Linked DNA regions of Acidicapsa ligni. The protein of the gene in region 1 interacts with the protein of each later gene in a pairwise test. Links are inferred from orthologs where the notes say so. Each region holds a gene or a part of one and is shown on either strand. Other genes may lie near its edges. The genes, in order: accC and ribD.

Region 1 (3,289 bases):
TCGTCCGTACAAGGCAACATCTAATTCTAAACAATAGATTTATCTCAGAATCGCCATCCACCGCAAAAACTCCTTTGCGGGGTCATCATTCCGAAACAAAGCAGCCGCTACAGCGACAGCATCCGCTCCCGCCTCCAGAATTGCAGGGGCGGTGTCCAGCGTAATTCCCGCCGCAGCCACCAGAACGGGTTCCGACCCGGAAAACTCACGAAATCGCCGCACTCCCTCGATTCCGATCGTCGGCGCCGAAGTCTGCTTTGTCGTAGTGGTAAATACCGGCCCGAACGATACATAGTTCGCTCCCTCAGCCACCGCCGCCCTCGCCCCGGACTCACCGCTTGCCGACGTGCCCGCCGACGTCCCTACGATACGCTGCGGACCAAGCAGAAGCCGTGCATCGGCTATGGGAATGTCCCCTGCATCCACATGAGTTCCATCGAAACCTGCCGCCAGTGTTATATCCACGCGATCGTCCAGGATCAGCTTCGTCTCAGGCATTGCTGCCCGTAACACCCGCGCATCTGCGAGTACTTCTGCGTCTGTCCCGTTCTTGTTGCGATACTCCAGCAAGCGGACCTCGGCACCAGCGAGCGAGCGACCTAACCTATCCAGAAATACGGCTCTATCTACGAAAGGAATTATAGAAGAATCAAGAATGGGATAAACCTTAGGCAACCAATCACGCATGCCTCAAGATTACATCGCTCGGCCCGGGAGATGTTTCAGTCGCAAAGAAAATCGGCCCCTCATGGAGGAACCGACTCAAGAACAAGATCAAGAAGCAAAGATCAGGAAACAAAAATGGGGAAACAGGGCATACTAGCTGCTCGGAGCAACCCGATTCGCCAGGAACCGCTCCATAAACTTCGTATCAAACTTCCCTGCCCTGAAATCCGGATCCTGGAAAATCTCTCGATGCAGTGGAATCGAAGTATCAATTCCCTCCACCACAAACATTCCCAGCGCTCGTTCCATCTTCTGCATTGCCTCTTCGCGATCCTTGCCATGCACAATCAGCTTGGCAATCAGCGAGTCGTAGTATGGAGGCACAACGCCCTCAGCATACTGCGCTGTATCCACGCGAACACCATTTCCGCCCGGCAGATTGAAGACTGTAATCTTCCCCGCGGATGGCGTGAACTTGATCGGATGCTCCGCATTGATACGGCACTCAATCGCATGGCCGCGCATTTCGATCTTCGCAGGCAAGATCTCATCCAACCGCTCACCTGCGGCAATCCGTAACTGAGCCTTCACCAGATCAACGCCCGTGATCGCTTCCGTCACCGGATGTTCCACCTGGATACGCGTATTCATCTCGATGAAGTAGATCGAGCCATCCTCGTCCATCAGAAACTCGATCGTACCTGCGTTCTGATAGCCGATATCTTTCAAGCAACGCTTCAAGGTCGCCGTCAGCTCCGCGCGAATCTTCGGAGTTATCTGTAAACTCGGCGCTTCTTCAATCAGCTTCTGATGCCGCCGTTGAATCGAGCACTCGCGCTCAAATAACACTTCGACATTGCCATGCTCATCCGCCAATATCTGGAACTCGATATGCCGCGGCGTCTCGATGAACTTCTCCATGTACATCTCGCCGTTGCCAAATGCATTGGCAGCCTCGCTTGACGCAGCATGATAAAGATTGGGCAACTCCTCAGCCGAACGAACGATACGCATACCGCGTCCACCGCCGCCTGCCTTGGCCTTTAGAATAACGGGATAACCTACCTTCGCCGCCCATGCAAGAGCATCATCCGCATCGGCAACAACACCGTCTGAACCCGGCAAAATCGGCACCCTGGCGGCCTTCATCGCCTGACGTGCTTTTTCCTTCTCGCCCATCAATCGCGTAACTTCCGGCGGAGGTCCGATGAACTTGATATTTGAAGCTCGGCAAACTTCGGCAAAGTTTGCATTTTCGCTCAGCAGACCGTACCCAGGATGAATTGCATCCACATTGGCAATTTCGGCCGCAGAGATCACCGCAGGCACATTGAGATAGCTGTCGCCAGGCCTGGGCGGGCCAATGCAGATAGCTTCATCGGCAAAACGTACGTGCAACGAATTACGATCTGCCTCGCTGTAAACAGCAACGGTACGAATGCCCATCTCTTTGCAGGCACTGATCACGCGCAGCGCAATTTCGCCACGATTAGCAATTAGAACTTTACGAAGCATGGGCAACTTACGATATCCGAATAGCAAAAAGTGGTTGGCCGTACTCAACCGGCTGGCCGTTATTAACAAGACGCTTCACTATCTCACCTGTCGCGTCGCATTCAATCTCGTTCATCAGTTTCATCGCTTCTACAATGCAGATCACCTGGCCCTTTTCGACCCTGTCTCCATTGGAAACAAACGCCGACGAACCTGGCGACGGCGACTCGTAAAAAGTCCCAACGATGGGAGACTTCAAGATGTGCAGATTCTCTTCTTCAGCAGCAGGAGTCGCGGGCGAAGCAGCCGCATGGACATGCCCCACAGAGTCAACCGGCGCAGCGTAACTCACGCCTGCAGGAGCAGCCTGCGAGCCCAGCAAGCGCGCCAACGTCGCCATATCCACACCCTGCGCCGGCACAACAGGAGCTACAACCGCCGAAGCGAATTTCAATCTCACCTTGAAATCGCCACGATCCAGGTCAAACTCGGCGATCTCGTTTTCCTTCAGAAAAGCGATGAGCTCTTTCAGCTCTTCAATTTCGTCTTGTTTCATACTTGGCTCTTGCTCTCCAGATCTTTACTGCTTCAGCAAAAATTGCGCCTGACTTAAACGGCTATCATTTAGCCGGACTGCCCTCAGTGAGAATAAAACGGTAGTCCCCACCCTGAAAACGAGATTCACACGCGGCCTGATAAACCGGGCTGTGATACCAGGTCTTCGCCTCTTCGTAGCTGGCGAACTCAAGGATGATGATATCTTCTGTCGCAGCCCCCTCCAGAACCTCGTGCCGCCCGTGAATGGCGCGCACCGTAACTGGAAACTCCTCAAACGTTGGAGCGGAGAGCTTCTTGTATTCTTCCAGCTTAGCTGTGTCCCGCGTCTTTTCGCGCGTGATTACGATATAAGCAGACATTCCGTTCTCCTTGAAATTCCCTACAGTTCGATCAGCGCCTTTGGAGACGGTGTCAGCACCTGCCCGCCCGTCCTCGTCACCGCTACCATATCCTCAATACGAACGCCAAACTCACCTGCAAAATACGCACCAGGCTCAATCGTAATTACCATGCCCGATGCCAGCTTTGTCTTCTGCCCCGCACCAATCCTCGGGGCCTCATGAATCTCAAT
Region 2 (3,242 bases), on another replicon or contig:
GCTTTCCCCGTTCTCTCGAAAGGGTAACAGTTTCGCCGGTCGGCCAGTGAGATCGCCAGAGAGTTCGCCTGTTCAATGGACGCGCCAGGTGTCTGTCCCGCTCAAAATCGCAAAATGGGAATCCGGGATTGCGATTTTGAGCGGGACAGGAAACAAAATGCTGATACCCATCAGCCCAGCCCCATCAGCCCGGCCCCGAATCCGCCCCGAACCTGTTTCGTGGCGGGTTGGCAGCCAGGCTGGGTTTTGTCCATCAATACCCGTTGGCAACAAGCCACGGTTCCGTAATGTCAAACTCCGGCTTTTCGGCGGTTTTAGCCCGCATTTCCGCGAATTTCAGCAGCACATCGGCCTCAACGTTGATCGTTGCGCCTACAGCGAGGGAATGTAGATTTGTTCGCCAGTAAGTCAGAGGCAGAATCGCCAGGCTGATCGTCTCGCCGCCCGCAGGAATCGTCGAACGAGCGATGGTCAGGCTGATGCCCTCGATCGTTACGGAGCCCTTCTCAACCATGAATGCGCGCACGTTCTCCGGGACTCGCACCGTGAGCCACCAGTCCGTCGCCTCCAGGTTGAACTGTGGAGACGACCTGGGCACAACCGGTTCCAGGGAGACCAGCGATCCAGTCCCGTCCACGTGGCCCTGCACGATGTGGCCGCCGAGCGGACTGCCCGCTGCTGTCGGCAGTTCCAGGTTCACCAGGGAACCGGGGGCGAGTGAGCTGAGAGATGTTTTTTCCAGGGTCTCAGCGGCGAGATCGGCGTAGAAGAACTCGGGGTTGATTTCCAGCGCGGTGAGGCAAACGCCTGAAACCGCCAGCGAATCGCCCTCTCGCAACTGCCCGGCAATACCCGGTGCTGCCACCGTAATTCGCTGTACTCCGTCGAGATTGATAAGGCTAACTATTGTTCCGGTTTGTTCAATAATCCCTGTAAACATGTATTTAGTGTAAGTGAAACGAGCGGAAATAGATTACCGCGTGCCTGACATCCACGGATCGCGCAGGAGTGCGGAGATACTGTAGTCGTTGCCATGACGTTCCATTTCCACAGGGTCGAGCAGGATTGGCAGCGGCAGGCCGCGAAAAGCCGGAACTGCATCGGAGCCGAGAATTTGCGGCGAACAGAAGATTTTCAGGCGATCCACGAGTCCAGCGGCGAGCAGCGCGGTATTGAGCCGGGTGCCGGTTTCCGTCAGCAACGTCAGAATGTTTTCTTCGCCCAGTTTCGACAGCACTTTCCCCAGCGGAACTCTTCCCGGAGCGAGAGTGCTGGCCTCGGGCTTGAGAATCTCCACACGCACGCCGCGCTCTACAAGTGCCTGAATTCGGGCTGCATCTGAGCTCACCGTAAAGACCAGAACGTCCTCATGCGCCGTTGTCACCAACTGCGAATCGAGCGGAATGCGCAGTGCTGAATCCAGTACGACGCGAAGCAGCGGCCGGCGACGACGATTGCCGCTGCGGTCGGTCATCAACGGGTTATCGGCGATAACCGTATCCACGCCGGTTAGAACGGCATCGGCTATCCAGCGCAAAGGCTGTACGGCCGCCCTCGATGCATCGCAGGTGATCCAGAAAGGCTCACGTTTTACATGGATTCCGGGCGGCGGGGCGATGCGGCCGTCCAGCGTCATGGCGACTTTCATCAATACCAGGGGACGCTTGGTGGCGGAAGGCTGAATCCAGCGTGCAAAGCCCTCGTTCAGTCGTTGCGCCTCCGCCTGGCACACGCCTACCTCGACAGCAACTCCAGCGTTTATAAGGGTTTGCAGGCCCTGCCCAGCTACCAGGGGATTCGGATCTTTGGTGGCTGCGACGACCCTTGTTACTCCCGCAACCAAGAGTGCCTGGGAGCAGGGGCCGGTACGCCCGGAGTGGTTGCACGGCTCAAGGGTGACATAAGCCGTACCGCTGCGGGCTCTGTCGCCAGCTATTTTAAGTGCTGCTATTTCAGCGTGATCGCGCAGATCGTACTCGTGCCAGCCTTCGCCCGCGAGTTCGCCGTTCCTGTCTAAAATTACGCAACCCACAACCGGGTTGGGTGAGCAGAGACCTATGCCCCGCTGCGCCAGTTCCAGGGCTCGTTTCATCCATTTTTCGTCTATTGTAGCCAGGCTCACGATAGGTATCCTTTTACAAAATCGTCGGACTTCTTTATTAAAGGTCTAATGTCACAAAGAAACCGTTAGGAATTTAATAAGGAATCGACGAAAACTGCTGGATCGAATTCAAGAAGATCGTTAATTTGCTCGCCGACACCTACGAACCGCACCGGCAGGTTGAGTTCGCGGGCGATGGCGACGGCGATTCCACCTTTTGCAGTACCGTCAAGTTTGGTGAGAACGATGCCGGTAACTCCGGCAGCCTGGGTGAAGAGACGCGCCTGCTGCAGGCCATTCTGCCCGGTAGTCGCGTCCATCACCAGGAGAACTTCATGCGGTGCCTCAGGAATGAGGCGGGCAGCGGTGCGGCGCATCTTTTCAAGCTCGTCCATGAGACCGCCCTTGGTATGGAGGCGTCCCGCAGTGTCGACTACCAGGATGTCGATGCTGCGCGCTTTAGCGGCCGAGATGGAATCGTAAAGTACGGCTGCCGGGTCGCCCCCCTGCTTGGTGCGGATCATTTCGACGCCGGAGCGATGCGACCAGACTTCGAGCTGCTCGATGGCGGCGGCGCGAAAAGTATCCGCTGCGCAGAGGAGAACGGATTTACCTCGGGCACGATACCAGGAGGCGAGCTTGCCGGTGGTCGTGGTTTTGCCCGTGCCGTTCACGCCGACCATGAAAATGACTTTGGGCGGAGCGTTCGGTTCGACAACAGGCTTTCGCGGGGCTTCGAGGATAGCGCGGATCTGTTCTTTGAGAAGCTGGCGTAGTTCTTCACCGCCGTTGATATCCTGGCGGCGGGCTCGATCGCGTAGCTGATCCAGGATGGCAGTGGTGGTCGGCAGGCCCAGGTCGCTGGTGAGCAGGGCGGCTTCGAGGTCTTCGAGCGTGCTTTCGTCTACCGTGCGCGTAAGGGCCAGTACGCCTTCAAGGCGCGAGGAGAGCGACTCGCGGGTGCGGGTCACGGCCTGCTTCATCCGGCTGAAGAAGCTGGAGCCTGCGGGTTCTTCAACTACGGGGTCAGGCGTTTCCTCGACTGATCCCGGAACGGGCTTTGTCTCTTCAACTGTCTGAAGAATCGAAATCGGCTCGTCTTTTTTGCCGCCAAAAAACTTTGAGAACATGGGTGTCTACC

The links.
Region 2: the proteins of accC (region 1) and ribD interact in binary tests that used the Escherichia coli proteins (3 or more experiments, as listed by UniProt). The link is inferred for Acidicapsa ligni from one-to-one orthologs.

What each region holds. Positions count from the first base shown.
Region 1 is NZ_JAGSYG010000007.1:78,343-81,631, forward strand. What follows is about bases 1-2,970. They hold accC (acetyl-CoA carboxylase biotin carboxylase subunit), read right to left. Parts: upstream 2,182-2,970; coding sequence 820-2,181; downstream 1-819. Other genes in these bases: OHL19_RS20000 (thiamine phosphate synthase), read right to left, coding at 40-687; accB (acetyl-CoA carboxylase biotin carboxyl carrier protein), read right to left, coding at 2,189-2,716; OHL19_RS20015 (DUF1330 domain-containing protein), read right to left, coding at 2,781-2,970. Also shown: more of OHL19_RS20015, read right to left, coding at 2,971-3,077; OHL19_RS20020 (M24 family metallopeptidase), read right to left, coding at 3,098-3,289. UniProt on the Escherichia coli protein: This protein is a component of the acetyl coenzyme A carboxylase complex; first, biotin carboxylase catalyzes the carboxylation of the carrier protein and then the transcarboxylase transfers the carboxyl group to form malonyl-CoA.
Region 2 is NZ_JAGSYG010000002.1:190,673-193,914, forward strand. Bases 49-2,971 are described here. They hold ribD (bifunctional diaminohydroxyphosphoribosylaminopyrimidine deaminase/5-amino-6-(5-phosphoribosylamino)uracil reductase RibD), read right to left. Parts: upstream 2,123-2,971; coding sequence 974-2,122; downstream 49-973. Other genes in these bases: OHL19_RS07260 (riboflavin synthase), read right to left, coding at 254-940; ftsY (signal recognition particle-docking protein FtsY), read right to left, coding at 2,188-2,971. Outside these bases: more of ftsY, read right to left, coding at 2,972-3,231. UniProt on the Escherichia coli protein: Converts 2,5-diamino-6-(ribosylamino)-4(3h)-pyrimidinone 5'-phosphate into 5-amino-6-(ribosylamino)-2,4(1h,3h)-pyrimidinedione 5'-phosphate.